2 regions of the Mesorhizobium sp. B2-3-6 genome follow, and region 2 is predicted to be linked to the other one. Evidence: predicted binding sites of a transcription regulator. Region 2 holds the regulator's gene; the other holds the start of a gene.
What was found. Region 2 encodes PhoB, which activates phosphate uptake and scavenging genes when phosphate is short. Its sites were predicted from a motif close to TGTCATNNANCTGTCAT; they were not measured.

Region 1 (8,708 bases), on a different contig from region 2:
TCTCACCGATTTGATGTTCTGGGGGACTGCCGACGCCTTTTGGGCACGCGCGTCGATGTGGCTGATTGGAGCAGCCATCGTCATGGCTCTCCTGGCGGCGATTGCCGGCTTTATCGATTTCCTGAGCGAGCCGCGCATCCGCGCGCTGACGGACGCCTGGTACCATATGGTCGGCAATTTGACCGCCGTCGTTCTGGCGCTGATCAATTTCTATCTTCGCTACAGCCAAGGCGCCGAAGCGGCAGTTCGCCCATGGGGAGTGCTGCTTTCATTGATCGTTGTCTGCATCCTGCTGTTTACCGGCTGGAAAGGCTGGGAAATGGTGTACCGCCATCACGTCGCGGTTCTGGACGCGCCGACACAACCTTCGGCAACGCCGTCGGCCGGCACGCGTCGTGCCGACCACGACCGGCACGCGGCATAGAACGAAGGTGCATTCGATATTCAGGTCAGGCGGGCGCCACCTGACCATCAACACCTTTAGTCGATCAGCCCCGACATGTCGGAGAACGCCATCGCCTTGCGCAGCACCTCGGCAAAGCGCTCGCCTGCCGCTTCGCGCGAACCGCTATTGTCGATCGAGGTGACGCCGGGTCCGGAGAGCGTCACAGGCGCGCTTCGCGCCAGGCGTGCCAGAACCTCCCCGCGCGACTCGCGGCCACGCATCGCCAGCCGCCCGGCCAGCACATCGGGCGAAGCGGTGATCTCGACGATGACCAGATTGGCATAGCGCTTTCGCAAGGCAGGGATGATCGAGCGCGATACATTGGCGACAGCGACATGGCCGTTGGCCACTGCCCAATCGACCTCGGCCGGCAGGCCGTAGCGCAGGCCGTGCGCCTCCCAGGAGACGGCGAAGGCGCCGTCGGCTTCGGCCTCGATGAAGGCGGCATCGGCCAGCGTGTCGTGATCCTCGCTTGCCGTGTCGCTCGGTCTGGTGATGACGCGGCGCACGAACTCCAGCCGCGTCTCGTCGGCGAAAAGCGCCTTGGCATGGCCGATGATCGTATCCTTGCCGGCGCCGCTCGGGCCCACCACGGCAACGAAGACGCCGTCGCGTATCGGAAACGCCTCGGCCGACAGTTCACGCTCGATCAATGCCGAAGCCATCACGCGACCCGCCGCCCCTGCCGCCAGACCGTGCGCACCACTGGAACGTGGTCGTCGAGGCGCACGCGCACCAGGTCGGCCCGGCGGCCCTCTTCGATGACGCCGCGATCGGAAAGACCGACGGCCTCGGCCGGGTTCTTGGACACCATCGCCACCGCCTGCGGCAGGGAAATGCCGTCGACGACGTCGCCAAGAAAGAAGGCGGACTGGATCAGGCTGAAGGGGATGTAGTCGGACGACAATATGTCGAGCAGGCCGTCGCTGGCCAGCGTGCGCGCCGAGACATTGCCCGAATGCGAGGCGCCGCGCATGACATTGGGCGCGCCCATCAGCACGCCGAGCCCGGCATCCTTCGAAGCTCTGGCGGCCTCCTCGGTGGTCGGGAATTCGGCAACGCGCACGCCTTGCTCGATGGCTTCGTCGACATGGCCCGTCGTCGCATCGTCATGGCTCGCAAGCACGATGCCGCGCTCGTGGCAGGCGGCGGCGATGAAGACGCGGTTCGTGGCCGAATTCCGGGCCGATTCGCCCATCCGTTTCTCGCAGAATTTCTGGAAATTGTGATCGGTCAGCTTCAGCTTGCGCTGATAGTAGTAGGCGTAGGTTTCGAGGTTGACGAACTGGCGCTGGCCTGGCGCATGGTCCATCAGCGAGGCGAGCTTCACCCGTTCGTCCGTCTCGAAATTGGCGAAGGCCCTGAGGCAATCCGGCGCCGAGACCTCGCAGCGTAGATGGATGAAATGATCGGCCCGCAATCGATCCATCCGCACGCTGTCCTCGATCGCGTCGGCGAGCTTGCGGATGTCAGCGGCGTTGAGATCGGCATCCTCGTCCATGCCGACACGCAAGGCATCGAGCACGGTGGTAATGCCGGCGGTCGCCACTTGCGCGTCATGGGCGAGCACGGCGGCGATCGGATTCCAACGCACCTTGGGCCGCGGCGCATAGTGGCCTTCCAGGTGATCGGTGTGCAGCTCGACCAGTCCCGGAATGATGAAGTCGCCAGCCATGTCCTCGCCGGCTCGCACGGCGCCGGCGGATATGTCGGCGATCAGACCGTCACGCATCACGAGCGAGCCGTCGATGATCTCGTCGGCAAGAATGATGCGGGCGTTGCTCAGAATGGTCTCGGCGGTCATTTCAGGCAGTCCTTGGTTTTTTCTGGCCTTTACGGCTTGTTGCTTCAGGCGGTTTTTCTGGCCGGACGGCGCCCGAGCGCGTGCTGGGAAAGCACCATGAACGGGGCGCCGGGTTCGGGCTCGATGAACAACGTCAGCGCGTCCACCGGAACCGGCTGGCGCAGCACCTCGGCGAACAGGCCCTCGATTGCCAGGCGAAGACGAGGGCTTTCCTGTGGCCCGGCCCTGCCGGACAGCGTCATGTGAAAGCGGAAGCTCTCGAAGACGTAAGGATAGCCCCATTGGCAGAGATTGCGGAATTCGCCCGGCTTCAGCGAGTCCGGGCTGCGCCGCTCGATCTCGGCCTCCGTCAACGGCGCGCGAAAGCGGTCGAAATCGCGCACCACGTCATCGGCGAAGCGACTGAGCGGAGGCAATGGCGCCTCCGGCACCAGTGCGAAGAAACCGTCGATCTGGCTGACGACGAGACGCGGGATCATCACAACGGGCGTCGCCTCGGCAAAGGCGTCGAGCGCTGCGCGCAACGAGGCTTCGGTTTCGTTGGCCGCTAACCGGAAAGGGGCTTTCAGCGTTGCGTGAAAACCATAGCGCCGTGCCGATGCGGTGTGGAAGGCGACTTCCGCCGCCGACAAATCGCCCACCGCCTCCACCGGTCGCGTCGCGGCGCCGAACGGGTCACGGCCCAGCCAGTTGGCGGCGATCCGCGCCAATTTTTCGTCCTGTTGGGGGGTGAAGTAGATGGCGTAGCGCATCGAAGATCCTCGTCAGCCCGTTGCCATAGGTGATTTCCATGACGGATTGACGAAGCTTTGAAGGGTTTTCGAAGGCAAATCGACCCCGCCGGTCCTTAGCCGACGATTTTCCTGATCTGGACCAACAGGTTCAGCCGTGAACGCGCAACGGTCAGGCCTTCATCAGCCATTCGTGCTCGGGCGCATTGTGGAATTTCCACGTCCGCTTCGGGCCGGCCATGACGTTGAGGTAGTAGAGGTCGTAGCCATGACAAGCCGCGCAGGGGTGATAGCCCCTGGGCACCAGCACGACATCGCCGTCCTCGATCGCCATCGCCTCGTCCAGATCGCGGGAGCCGTCCTTGTCGGCGTCGGTATAGACCCGCTGGAAAGCAAAGCCCTGCGGCGGGTTGAGGCGGTGGTAATAGGTCTCCTCGAGATAGGACTCGGCAGGCAGATTGTCCTGGTCGTGCTTGTGCGGCGGATAGCTCGACGTGTGGCCGCCGGGCGTGATGACCTCGACCACCAGCAGCGAATCGGCCGGCTTGCCCTCGGGCAGGATGTTGGTGACGTAGCGTGTATTGGTGCCCTTGCCGCGTACCTCCTGGCCGAGGTCGTCAGGCCCGATGACGCGAACTGGCAGGCCGCCGCTCAATCCCGGCGCCGAGCAGACCGCCAGTTCCAGTCCGCTATCAGCCGTCACCGACCAGTCCGATCCCTGCGGCACATAGACCGACCATGGTTTGCCTTCGAAGGGCGACATGCGCTGGCCAAGCAGGCCGAGATCCTTGCCGCCGGCCGTGACCGTGCCCTTGCCGGTGACGAACACCAGGCAGACTTCGCGATCGTCCGTTGTTCCCGAAGCCGTTTGCCCTGATTTCAGCCGATGCAGGTCGAACCCGACATAGGTCCACCCGGCGCTTTGCGGGGTGACATGCGCGACACGGCCATGGCCCTTGTCGGCTTTGACCAGCAGCTTCGACATCCGGTTACTCCTTCGGTTCGACTTCGGCGGGCGCCTTGTTCTCGTCGGCCGGCTTGTAGAGATAAAAAAACTGCCAGACGCCATAGCCGGCGAAGCCCAGCGCGATCACGCCCCAGAACGGCGTGCCGCTCGCGAATTCGATGATCGACCAGATGACGCACACCGCGACGACGGCGACACGCCGCCACAATGGCCGGAAGAAGGGGTGCTCGGAATCTTTCATCGCGGCAACCTACAGCAAGCCCGGCCTGGCGAGAACCCGATCAGACATCGGGGAAGCCCTGCGTCTCGACCGTATAGCCGGCCGCCGTCATCACCCGCATCAACTCCTTGTGGCCCACCTGCGCCATCTTGAGCGGCGGGTTCTTCTTCGGGTCCTGTTCGGCCTCGACCACGAACCAGCCTTCATAGCCATGGTCGGCGAAACGCTGCACGATGGCGCCGAAATCCAGCGAGCCGTCGCCCGGCACGGTGAAGGCGCCGAGAGCCACCGCATCGAGGAAGGACTGCCTCGTGCGGTCGAGCTTCTCGATCACACCCATGCGTACATCCTTCACATGCACATGGCTGATGCGCTTGTGGTGATTGTCGATGGCGCGCAGCACATCGCCGCCGGCAAAGGCCAGATGTCCAGCGTCGAGCAGCAGCGGAATGCCCGCTCCGGAATGGCGCATGAAGGCGTCGAGCTCCGCCTCGGTCTCGACCACCGCCGCCATATGGTGATGATAGGAAAGCGGCATGCCTTGCTCGGCGCACCATTCGCCGAATTCGGTCAGGCGCCTGGCATAGGCCTTCATCTCGTCGCTCGAGAGTTTCGGCTTGGTGGCGAGCGGCTTCGAGCGGTCGCCCTGGATCGAACGGCCAACCTCGCCATAGACGATGCAAGGCGCGTTGACCGCCTTGAACAGGTCGATCATCGGCTGGATGCGATCCTTGTTCTTGCTCATCTCCTCGTCGACCAGCGTGCCCGAGAACCAGCCGCCGCACAGTGTGACGTCAGCCGCCTTCAGGATCGGCAGCATCACCTTGGGGTCCTTGGGAAAGCGCCGTCCCATCTCCATGCCGGTGAAGCCGGCCGAACGCGACTGGCGTAGGCACTCCTCCAACGACACGTCGTCGCTGAGTTCCGCAAGATCGTCGTTCCACCACGCGATGGGGGACATGCCCAGTTTGGCTTTCAAGTCGTCACTCCGGTTCTTGTTCACCCTCCCCCTTGTGGGGAGGGTCGCTGCGAAGCAGCGGGGTGGGGGTGCGGCGCCAGACCCCACCCGGACCTTCGGTCCGACCTCCCCACAAGGAGAGGTAGGGGGTGGGCAGCGCCGAGATCAATCGCCGACGCTCTGCATCCGCCGCTTCTCGTCATAGACCTTGCGCGCCGCGTTCACTTGGCTGCGCTCGGAGACTTCCGGCACCGCCACGTCCCACCAGTGGCCGCCGGCATCGGTGGAGACCAGCGGATCGGTGTCGATGACCAGTACCGTGGTGCGGTCGTTGCCTTTCGCCTGAGCCAGCGCCGTCTCCAGCCCTGCGATCGACGAAACCTTCTCGGCGATCGCCCCCATGCTCGCGGCGTGCGCGGCAAAGTCGACGTCGGGCAGCACCTCGTGGCGCGCATCCTTCAGGAGATTGTTGAAGTTGGCGCCGCCGGTCGCCATCTGCAGCCGGTTGATGCAGCCAAAACCCCTGTTGTCGAGCAGCACGATGGTCAGCTTCAGGCCGAGCATCACCGAGGTGGCGATCTCGGAATTGAGCATCAGGTAGGAGCCGTCGCCGATCATGACGACGACCTCTTCCCCGGGCTTGGCCATCTTGGTGCCGAGCCCGCCGGCAATCTCGTAACCCATGGTCGAGAAGCCGTATTCGGCATGATACGAGCCGGGCGCGCCGGCCTGCCAAAGCTTGTGCAATTCGCCCGGCAGCCCGCCGGCGGCGTTGAGCAGCGTCACGCCGGAGCCCATGGCGCGTTGCACGGCGCCGATCACCTGCGCGTCGGAAGGGTAGGCGGCATTGGTCGACGCCGTCACCTTGGCGGCTTCGGCCTGCCATTCCTTCTTGCCGGCTGCCGCATTGTCGGTCCAGGCGGATGGCACCTTCCAACCCTTCAGCGCGGCACCGAGTTCGGCCAAGCCTTCGGCCGCGTCGGCGACCAGCGTCGATGCCCGATGCTTGCCGGCATCGAAAGGCTGCACATTCAAGCCGATGATGGTCTTGCCCGAATTCTTGAACAGCGCCCATGAGCCGGTGGTGAAATCCTGCAGGCGCGTGCCGATGGCGAGCACGACATCGGCCTCTTCCGCCAGCCGGTTGGCGGCCGACGTGCCGGTGACGCCGACCGCCGCCATGTTGAGCGGATGATCGTCCGGCAGCGAGGATTTGCCGCCCTGCGTTTCGCAGACCGGAATGCCGGCGACTTCAACGAATTTCGCCAGTTCGTTCGAGGCCTGAGAATAGAGCACGCCGCCGCCGGCGATCACCAGCGGCTTGCGTGCGCTCTTCAGCGCTGCAACCGCAGCCGCCAATTCAGCCCGATCCGGGCGCGGCCGGCGCTGGCGCCAGACCCGTTCGGCAAAGAAGCTCTCGGGATAGTCATAGGCCTCGGCCTGCACGTCCTGGCAGAGCGACAAGGTCACCGGCCCGCATTCGGCCGGGTCGGTCAGCACGGCCATGGCGCGGTTCAGCGCCGGGATGATCTGCTCTGGCCGCGTGATACGGTCGAAATAGCGCGACACCGGACGAAAACAGTCATTGACCGTCGCCGTGCCGTCGGAAAAATCCTCGGCCTGCTGCAGCACCGGGTCGGGAATGCGGTTGGCGAAGACGTCGCCCGGGAGAAACAGGACAGGCAACCTGTTTACATGCGCAAGTGCCGCCGCCGTCACCATGTTGAGCGCGCCGGGTCCGATCGAGGAGGTGGCGGCCATGAAGCGGCGGCGGAAATTGGCCTTGCCATAGGCGATCGCCGCATGCGCCATCGCCTGTTCGTTGTGGGCGCGGAAGGTCGGCAGTTCGTCGCGCACCTGGTAGAGCGCCTCGCCGATGCCGGCAACATTGCCGTGGCCGAAGATGGCCCAGACGCCGCCGAAGATCGGTACCTTTGCGCCGTCGATCTCGGTCTTCTGTTTGCTCAGGAAACGGGTCAGCGCCTGCGCCATCGTCAGGCGGATTGTCTTGCTCATTGGTTTCCTCCGCAGTCCCTGTGCCCGTGCCTTCTTATGCTGCTTTACCGCCGCGCGCGGCAAGCCATGCCTCGGTCAGTTGCTCGAAGCGCGATGCCATATCGGCAATCGCTTCGTCGTCCGACATCCTGCCGGAAAGCCATTGTTCGGCGGCATTGATGAAGATGGTGCGGCCGACCGCGAAACCCTTGACGATAGGCGCCTTGGCCGTCGCTGCGAAGGCGGCCTCCAACTCGTCCTGCGGGGCTTCCAGGCCGAGCAGCACGACGCCGCGGCACCAGGGGTCGTTCTTCAGGATCACGGCCTCGATCTTCGTCCACGCGCCTGCGGATGCCTGCGGTTCGAGCTTCCACCAATCCGGCTTGATGCCGAGCGCATAGAGTTCCTCAAGCGCACGCGGGATGGTCGTGTCGTCGAGCTTGCCGTGCTTGCCGGCGATGATCTCGATGAGAAGCTCCCTGCCCACTTTCCGCGCGGCCTCGAACAGTGCGCGCAATTTCTGCTGCTGTTCCTCCTTCAAGCCCGGCGGATCGTCGGGATGATAGAAGCAAAGGCATTTGATGCAGTGGTCGACCGGCCATTCGGTGAGCTGGGAGCCGATGTCCTGCGAGAATTCGAAGCGCAGCGGCCGCGAGCCCGGCAGCTCCACCGGCCGCCCGAGCCAGGCAAAGGAATGCCTGGCGAATTCGAACATCGCCTCGCGGCCATGCCTCTCGTCGAGCAACATGCCGTATCCGTCGCGCCCGGCGGCGACCTTGGCCGCCGCTTTCACCGTCAGCACCTTGAAATCCTCGATGCGCGACGCGTCAGCGCCAGTCTTGGCCGCCACGTCCTCGAGCTGCACCCGGTGGTCGCAGGCGAATGCCATCAGCGAGGGAATGTCGTGCCGGCGCGTCGTTGCCCAATGGATGTGGTTGATCGCCTCGTCCTTGCGCAACGCCAGATGCCTGCTGCCGAGTTTGAGGAAGAACTGCAATTCCTCGAAGGTCGGATATTCCGGCGCACACAACAGCCGCGACACGGCGAAGGCGCCGCAGGCATTGGCCCAGGTCGCCGCCGTGGCAAGGCTTTCGCCGCCGAGCCAGCCGCGCAGGAAGCCCGACATGAAGGCATCGCCGGCGCCAAGCACGTTGTAGATCTCGATCGGAAAACCCTTGCCGACCACGCCGTCCTCGAGATCGTCGCTGATCGGCCCGTCATAGACGATGCAGCCCATGGCGCCGCGCTTCAAGACGATGGTGGCCGAGGACAGCGAACGGATCGTCTTTAGCGCGCTCAGGCAGTCGTCCGCGCCCGAGGCGATCATGATCTCTTCCTCGGTACCCACGACGAGGTCGCAATCGGGCAGCACCGTCTTCAACTGCGCCGAGACGCGGTCGGACTTGACGTAGCGCTCAAAACCCTCGGCGTGGCCGCCCAGGCCCCAGAGGTTCGGCCGGTAGTCGATGTCGAACACGACCTTGCCGCCCTTGGCCTTCATGATGCGGATCGCCTTGCGCTGGGCGGCATCGCTGTTGGGCCGGGAAAAATGTGTGCCGGTGACGACGACCGCGCGAGCCGAGGAAAT
Region 2 (8,708 bases):
CTGCTCAATGCCATCTACGGCAGTATCATGATGACAGTCATCGCCGTCATCGTCGGCACGCCGATCGGTGTCCTCGCTGGGACCTACATGGCCGAATATGGCCGCTTCTCGCGCCTCACCACCGTCGTGCGCTTCATCAACGACATCCTCCTGTCGGCACCCTCGATCATCGTCGGCCTGTTCGTCTACGAGCTGCTGGTGCGGCCGATGGGACATTTCTCGGCGATCGCCGGTGCCGTCGCGCTGGCCATCCTGGTCATCCCGGTCGTCGTGCGCACCACCGAGGACATGCTCAACCTCGTGCCGAACGCCCTGCGCGAGGCCGGCGCCGCGATCGGCGCGCCGCGCTGGGTGGTCATCCGCTCGGTCGCCTACCGTGCGGCGCTGTCGGGCATCGTCACCGGCATATTGCTGGCCATCGCCCGCATTTCCGGCGAGACGGCGCCGCTGCTCTTCACGGCGCTCAACAACCAGTTCTGGTCGAGTAATCTCAATGCGCCGATGGCCAGCCTGCCCGTCACCATCTTCCAGTTCGCTCTCAGCCCCTACGAGGAATGGCAGCAGCTGGCGTGGACCGGCGCACTCATAATCACCCTTACGGTTCTCGGGCTGAGCATCTTCGCCCGCAGCCTTACCGGACGCAGAGAGGACAGATGAAACCGATGTTGTCCACCGAATTGAACACGCCCGAAGTCGCGGTCGAGAAAGCCAAGATCGAGGTCAAGAATCTCAATTTCTACTATGGCCAGTCGAAGGCGCTGAAGGATATCAGCCTGTCGCTGCCCGAGCGCAGCGTCACCGCCTTCATCGGGCCTTCGGGCTGCGGGAAGTCGACGCTGCTGCGCGTCTTCAACCGCATCTACGAGCTCTACCCGAGGCAGAGCGCCGAGGGCCAGGTGCTGCTCGACGGCCAGAATATCCTCGACCGCTCGCAGGACCTCAACCTGCTCAGGACCAAGATCGGCATGGTGTTCCAGAAGCCGACGCCGTTCCCGATGTCGATCTACGAGAACATCGCCTTCGGCGTCAGGCTCTATGAGAAGCTCAGCAAGGCGGAGATGGACGGCCGTGTCGAGCAGGCGCTGAAGCGCGCGGCACTGTGGAGCGAGGTCAAGGACAAGCTCAACGCCAGCGGCCTCAGCCTTTCGGGCGGCCAGCAGCAGCGCCTCTGCATCGCCCGCACGGTGGCGGTGAAGCCGGAGGTCATCCTGCTCGACGAGCCTGCCTCGGCGCTCGATCCGCTGTCGACCGCCAAGATCGAGGAGCTGATCGATGAGCTGCAGGCCGACTATACGATCGTCATCGTCACCCACAACATGCAGCAGGCGGCGCGCGTGTCGAAGCAGACCGCGTTCATGTATCTGGGCGAGTTGGTCGAGTTCGACCGCACCGAGAAGATCTTCACATCGCCCCGCGAGAAGCGCACGCAGGACTATATCACCGGCCGCTTCGGCTGATCCCAGGCATACGAGGACCAAGATCATGGCCGAACACACAGTCGCAGCCTTTGACGAAGATCTCGGACAGATCAGCAGGCTGATCCGCGACATGGGCGATCTCGCCTCATCGATGGTCGGCGGCGCCACCAAGGCGCTCCTGAATTCCGACAACGCGCTCGCCCAGCGCGTCGTCTCCGACGACGCCATCATGGACGCGCGCCAGCGCGAACTCGACGACCGCGCCATCACCCTGATCGCCAAGCGGCAGCCCATGGCGGACGATCTGCGCCATGTCGTCGGCTCGATCCGCATGGCGGGCGATCTCGAACGCATCGGCGATCTCGCCAAGAACATCGCCAAGCGCGTCGGCACCGTCGGCCTTGCCGCCACGCCGCGCGACCTGTCGCACTCCATCGACGCCATGGCGCAGCTTGTGCTGATCCAGGTGCAAGGCGTGATCGAGGAGTATGCGGCGCGCGATGCCGCGGCACTTGCGAAGCTGCGCGCCGACGATGAACGCATCGACGTCAAATACACGTCGGTCTTCCGCGAGCTGCTGACCTACATGATGGAGGATCCGCGCAACATCACCGCCTGCACGCATCTTTTGTTCTGCGCCAAGAATCTCGAGCGCATCGGCGATCACGTGACCAACATTGCCGAAAATGCCTATTATGTGCTGACCGGCACGCAATTGCCCGCCAATCGCCCGAAGCAGGACGAGACGGCGATGTCGGCGCCAGCGGCTTGACGGCAGGGGTGACCAGTCGATGATCGCGCCACGCATCATGGTGGTGGAGGACGAGGAGCCGCTGGGTGTGCTGCTCCGTTACAATCTGGAATCGGAGGGTTATCAGGTAGAGGTGGTGACGCGCGGCGACGAAGCCGAGATCCGCTTGCAGGAGAATGTCCCTGACCTTCTTGTGCTCGACTGGATGGTGCCGGCGGTGTCCGGCATCGAGCTCTGCCGCCGTCTCCGGATGCGGCCCGAGACCGAGCGGCTGCCGATCATCATGCTGACGGCGCGCGGCGAGGAAAGCGACCGGGTGCGCGGTCTCTCCACCGGCGCCGACGACTATCTGGTCAAGCCGTTCTCAACGCCGGAATTCATGGCACGCGTCAAGGCGCTGCTGCGCCGCGCCAAGCCCGAAGTTCTGTCCAGCGTGCTCAAGGTCGGCGACATCGTGCTCGACCGTGAATCGCACCGGGTCTACCGCAAGAAAAGCGAGATCCGGCTCGGGCCGACCGAGTTCCGCCTGCTCGAATTCATGATGCGACATCCCGGCCGCGTGTTCTCGCGCAGCCAACTGCTCGACAATGTCTGGGGCGAAACGATCTATATCGACGAGCGCACCGTGGACGTGCATGTCGGCCGGCTGCGCAAGGCGGTCAACAATGGCCGCATGCCTGACGTGATCCGCACCATTCGGGGCGCGGGGTATGCGATTCGCGAAGACTAGGGATATGTCACGCAACGTTCTCGCCCACGCCTGATTTCGCCTGTGCCCCCGGCGCGAAAATCTCCTGGTCGACGAAGGTCAGCGCGCGCATGGCGCAGCCCTCGCGGATCAGTGGCAGTTCGTTCGGCTCGGTGTCGAAGGAAATCGATTTCGAGTGCTGGCCGCCGGCGGTCTGGGCAATGGCCTCGCGCAGAGCCGGCTCGATCAGGTCGAAGGCGGCGGCGCTGACGCCGACCATGGCGACCGGCGCCGGATCGATCAGCGCGAACAGGCTGCCAAGGCCGTAACCCAGCGCCTCGCCGGCCTTGCGGTAGGCTTCGCGCTCCGGCCCGTCCTTTTCGCGCGCCGAGGCCGCCAGGGTGCGCATGTCGGCGTCGCTGACGTCGACGGGCTCGGTGTCCTCGCCAAGCTGCCTCGCGTTGCGCCAGATGGCATAGTTGCCGGCATAGGCCTCGACGCAGCCGCGCCGCCCGCAGCGGCAGAGCGCCCCGCCGGGGCGATGGATCATGTGGCCGAACTCGCCTCCGGATGAATGGGTGCCGGTGAACAGTTCACCCTTCAGCACCAAGCCCATGCCGATGCCGTGCGACAAAAGGATGGCGATGAAGTCGTCGCGGTAGCGCTGGGGATCGCGCCAGCGCAGCGCCACCGCCATCATGTTGCAATCGTTCTCCATGGTGGCGGGAATGCCGAACTCGGCCTCCAGTATGTCGGCGAAGGCGATGTCGGTCTGCGGCGTGATCGGCGACCACAGCATGGTGCGCGCATCCGTGTCGGTGATGCCCTGGATCGCCAGCGCGATACGGGCGATGCTGCCGACGTCGAGGTCGGGATCCTCGAACCGCCGCCTGACGATGACCACGCATTCGCCGATCAGCGCCTCGCGCGACAGGGTGAGCGTGTCCAGCCGGCGCTGCTCTTCAGATATCACCTGGCCGGCATAGTCGATGACGGCGACGGAGAGAAAATTCAGCGACAGCACCACGGTCATCACCGCCGCGGCTTCAGGGTTGAGGCTGAGGCCGACCTGCGGCCGGCCGCGTTTCAGCGCACCGGCCTCGCTCGGCTTGCTCTGCGCCAGGATGCCTTCGCCAATCAGGTCGGAGGAGATCGCCGATATGGTGGAATGGCTGAGCCCGGTGGTCGCGGCAATCTCGGTGCGCGAGGGCTGCCCGGCACGGCGCACGGCCGCGATCACCATCGCCCGGTTGCGTCGGCGCAAATCGTCGTGGCGGATTCCGACCGACATGTTTCTCGCATCCTCCCCGTCGCCGCGTTCTCTCCCCAGGATCCCGACGACCGTCAAATACTGGCAGAACCGGCCTTGGCTGTCATTATTTATTCCGGAGCTCGAAAAAAATTCACGAGGACATCAAAATACATCAGAATCGACGTTGACAGCGTTCCGACGATGGACCAGTGTTTTTTCGAGGCTCGAAAAAATAGAGCCTTTGTGCCGGCCTACGGGCCTGTTTGGTCGCGCCATACGCGGCGCAGGGAGGATTAAGATGAAGAGATTCACAGCCGCCATCCTGGCGGGTGTCGCCATGTCGCTGACGCTCGCGTCGGTCGCGCAGGCGAAGGACAAGGTCATCGGCGTTTCCTGGTCGAACTTCCAGGAAGAGCGCTGGAAGACCGACGAGGCCGCCATGAAGAAGGCGATCGAAGCCGCCGGCGACAAGTATATTTCCGCCGACGCCCAGTCCAATCCCGGCAAGCAGCTCACCGACGTCGAGAGCCTGATCTCCCAGGGCGCCAATTCGCTGATCATCCTGGCGCAGGACGCCTCCGCCATCGGCCCGGCGGTGCAGAAGGCGCTCGACGAAGGCATTCCGGTCGTCGGCTATGACCGCCTGATCGAGAACAAGGACGTCTTCTATCTGACCTTCGACAACAAGGAAGTCGGCCGCATGCAGGCCCGCGAAGTGTTCAAGGTGAAGCCGGAAGGCAACTACGTCTTCATCAAGGGCTCGGGTGCCGATCCGAATGCCGATTTCCTGTTCTCGGGCTCCATGGAAGTGCTCAAGGACGCCATCGACAGCGGCAAGATCAAGAATGTCGGCGAAGCCTATACGGATGGCTGGCTGCCGGCCAATGCGCAGAAGAACATGGAGCAGTTCCTGACCGCCAACGACAACAAGGTCGACGCGGTCGTCGCGGCCAATGACGGCACTGCCGGCGGCGTCGTCGCGGCGCTGACGGCTCAAGGCCTGGCCGGTACCGTTCCGGTCTCGGGCCAGGACGGCGACCACGCGGCGCTGAACCGCATCGCGCTCGGCACGCAGACCGTGTCGGTGTGGAAGGACGCGCGTGAACTCGGCAAGAATGCCGCCGAGATCGCCTCGCAGCTGGCCGACGGCAAGAAGATGACCGATATCGCCGGCGTCAAGGACTTCACAACGCCCGGTGGGAACACCGTCAAATCGCTGTTCCTGACCCCGGTTGCGATCACCAAGGACAATCTCAACGTCGTCATCGACGCCGGCTGGATCAAGAAAGACGAGGTCTGTGCCGGCGTCGCGGCGGGCAGCGTAGCGGCCTGCAACTGATCTTCCATTTCATGCGATGAACGCCGCGGCTGCCAAGCCGCGGCGTTTTTTCAAGAAAATTTGTTTTTCCGCCCCGGGCGGGTAACTTCTAGGCTGGCTTCCGGCATCCCGCATCGGACGGGCAGGCCGGTGGGAGAAAATCATGACCGATACGACGTCCAACCCGCAGGCCGACACCGCGCGTGCGTCGGAACTCGGCGCCGTCGCCCGGTTCCTTAAGGCGACCGAGATCGACACGCGCATGCTCGGCATGATCGGCGCGCTGCTGCTGATCTGGATCGGGTTGCATGTCTTGTCCAGCCTGCGTCTCGGCGTCAATCCGCTCGATTTCGACAGCCGTACCTTTCTCACGCCGCGCAATCTGTGGAACCTGTCGGTGCAGACCTCGGCCGTCGCCATCATGGCCTGCGGCATGGTGCTGGTCATCGTCATGCGCAATATCGATCTGTCCGTCGGTTCCGCCGAAGGGTTGATCGGCATGGTCATGGGCTTCGCCCAGGTGCATTTCCTAGTGCGCTTCGTCGGGCTTGAGCTTGGCAACCCATGGATCTGGGTGCTGGCGCTGGTCATCGGCCTGGTGCTCGGTCTGTTGATCGGCGCCTTCCAGGGCTTTGTCATCGCCTATCTCGAAGTGCCGGCCTTTATCGTGACGCTGGGCGGGCTTCTGGTCTGGCGCGGTGCGGCATGGTGGGTTACCAGCGGCCAGACGGTGGCGCCGCTCAACGCGACGTTCCAGCTGATGGGCGGCGGCCCGGCCGGATCGATCGGCGCGACCTGGAGCTGGGTGGTCGGTATCGCCGCCTGCCTTGCGGTGGTGCTTGCGCTGTTCAACGGGCGGGTACAGCGCAAGCGCTTCCGTTTCCCGCTGCGTCCGATCTGGGCCGAGACGCTGATCGGCGTGGTGACCTGCGCCGTCATCATGGGCGCGGTTTGGCTGGCCAATTCCTATCCGTGGCCAGTCGGCATCGTGAACAGATATGCAGCCGCCAACAACATAACCGTGCCCGAGGGCGGCCTGTTCATCGCCCACGGCATCGCCATACCGGTGCTGATGGCCATCGCCGTCGGGCTGGTCATGACCTTCATCACCAAACGCACCCGTTTCGGCCGCTATGTCTTTGCCATCGGCGGCAATCCGGAAGCAGCCAACCTCGCCGGCATCAACACGCGCTGGATCACGATGAAAGTGTTCATGATCATGGGCGTGCTGGCCACGATCGCCGCCGCGATCTCGTCAGCCCGGCAGAACTCGGCCACCAACGTGCTCGGAACGCTCGATGAATTGCTGGTGATCGCGGCGGCCGTCATCGGCGGCACATCGCTCGCCGGCGGTTCGGGAACTATCATCGGCGCCATGCTGGGCGCGCTTTTGATGCAGTCGCTGCAATCCGGCATGGTGCTGCTTGGCGTCGACTCGCCGCTGCAGAGCATCGTCGTCGGCGCCGTGCTGGTCATCGCGGTGTGGCTCGACACCGTCTATCGCAAACGCGTTTGAGGGAGGAGGACAATCATGGCTGACAGGATCGCTCCCGCCGGCAACCCGCTGGTCGACATGCGCAACATCTCAATCGCGTTCGGCGGCATTCGCGCCGTCGACGATGCCTCGATCGATCTTTTCCCCGGCGAGGTCGTGGCCCTGCTCGGCCATAACGGCGCCGGCAAGTCGACACTGATCAAGATCCTGTCGGGCGCCTACAAGCGTGACGCGGGCCAAATCTTCGTCAACGGCGAAGAGGCTTCGATCTCCAACCCGCGCGATGCCAAGAAATACGGCATCGAGACGATCTACCAGACCCTAGCGCTCGCCGACAATGTCGACGCCGCCGCCAACCTGTTCCTCGGCCGCGAGCTGAGGACCGCCTGGGGCACGCTCGATGATGTCGCCATGGAGGCCGAGGCGCGCAAGGTGATGGGCAGGCTCAATCCCCGCTTCCAGCGCTTCAAGGAGCCGGTGATCAAGCTGTCGGGCGGACAGCGGCAGTCGGTGGCGATCGCACGCGCGATCCTGTTCAACGCCCGCATCCTGATCATGGACGAGCCGACGGCAGCACTTGGACCGCAGGAAACGGCCCAGGTCGGGGAACTGGTCAGGCAGCTCAAGTCCGACGGCATCGGCATCTTCCTGATCAGCCATGACATTCACGACGTATTCGAACTGGCCGACCGGGTGTGCGTCATGAAAAACGGCCAGGTCGTCGGCACTGCCCGCACCACCGATGTGACCCAGGACGAGGTGCTGGGCATGATCATCCTGGGCAAATGTCCGCCTGGCGCCATTCCCGGACCAGGCGCGTTGAAGATCGCTGCCTGAAGCCTGCTGGCCTGAGCCCGTTACCGATCTGCCGATCAGGTGATATGCCAGCCGGCGGGATGGCTTGGCCTTGCCATTGTGTTGACCGGGCGACTTGCCCATAAAGGGCTCACATGCTGATAGGCCGCATTATCCGTTGAAGAAGCTTTTTCCAATCGTCGCTTTCGTTGCCGTTGCGCTGATCAGCATGACAATGGCGGGGTTCGCCTATTTCGCGACGCAAGAGGCGGCTCGCATCAAGTTCGACGCGACCGCGGACGATGCGCTCAACCGTATCGAGAGCCGGATCGACCTGCAGCTGTCGCTGCTGCGCTCGTCGCAAGCCTTGTTCGACGCCCGCAATGGCGACATCTCGCAGAGCGAGTTCAAAGCGTTCTTCAATGCCCTCAATGTCGATACCAATTTCGCCGGCCTGCGCGGCATCGGCTTTCTCCGGCTGGTGAAAGCAGGCGACGAGGCGACGGTCGAGCGCGACATGCTGCATGACCAGGGCACCAGGCGTGCGATCTATCCGGACACCACCCAGCCATGGCGGACGCCCGTTGTGCTGTTCGAGCCGCTCGACCCGTCCAATAAGGCCAGCATCGGCTATGACATGTTCACCGAGCCCGTGCGGCGCGCGGCAATCGAGAAGGCAATGGCAGATGACCAGCAGCACGCGAGCGGGCTGGTGCAACTCGGCCAGGGCACGGGCGCGGCGCAGACCTTCACCGGCTTTCTCGTGTTCGTGCGGCTCAACGTCGAGACCGCACCTGATGCCATAAACGCATCGCGGTCCTCGACGGTAGGCTTTCTCTACGCGGCCTTCCGGGCCAGGGAGCTGTTCCAGATCGCGCTCAGCCGCGCGCCGCTGCTGCCGGTCAACACCGAAATCTACGATGGCGGGGTCGATCCGGATCATCTGCTGTTCCGGTCGGAGACACCGCCCGTCTCGGGCTTTGGCGACAGG

Region 1: the regulator PhoB is predicted to act here: its motif matches at 3,040-3,056, upstream of FJ953_RS27970 (DUF1045 domain-containing protein).

The regions. Positions count from the first base shown of each region.
Region 1 covers NZ_VFVW01000012.1:98,905-107,612, reverse strand. The annotation lists gene FJ953_RS27985 (DUF2231 domain-containing protein) at 1-424, shown strand, start outside; gene phnN (phosphonate metabolism protein/1,5-bisphosphokinase (PRPP-forming) PhnN) at 481-1,113, opposite strand; gene FJ953_RS27975 (alpha-D-ribose 1-methylphosphonate 5-triphosphate diphosphatase) at 1,110-2,249, opposite strand; gene FJ953_RS27970 (DUF1045 domain-containing protein) at 2,294-3,001, opposite strand; gene iolB (5-deoxy-glucuronate isomerase) at 3,153-3,965, opposite strand; gene FJ953_RS27960 (DUF3329 domain-containing protein) at 3,970-4,188, opposite strand; gene iolE (myo-inosose-2 dehydratase) at 4,229-5,146, opposite strand; gene iolD (3D-(3,5/4)-trihydroxycyclohexane-1,2-dione acylhydrolase (decyclizing)) at 5,291-7,141, opposite strand; gene iolC (5-dehydro-2-deoxygluconokinase) at 7,176-8,708, opposite strand, start outside.
Region 2 covers NZ_VFVW01000007.1:291,327-300,034, forward strand. The annotation lists gene pstA (phosphate ABC transporter permease PstA) at 1-657, shown strand, start outside; gene pstB (phosphate ABC transporter ATP-binding protein PstB) at 654-1,457, shown strand; gene phoU (phosphate signaling complex protein PhoU) at 1,483-2,190, shown strand; gene phoB (phosphate regulon transcriptional regulator PhoB) at 2,210-2,899, shown strand; gene FJ953_RS21615 (ROK family protein) at 2,907-4,148, opposite strand; gene xylF (D-xylose ABC transporter substrate-binding protein) at 4,408-5,448, shown strand; gene FJ953_RS21625 (sugar ABC transporter permease) at 5,591-6,943, shown strand; gene FJ953_RS21630 (ATP-binding cassette domain-containing protein) at 6,959-7,759, shown strand; gene FJ953_RS21635 (CHASE domain-containing protein) at 7,896-8,708, shown strand, end outside.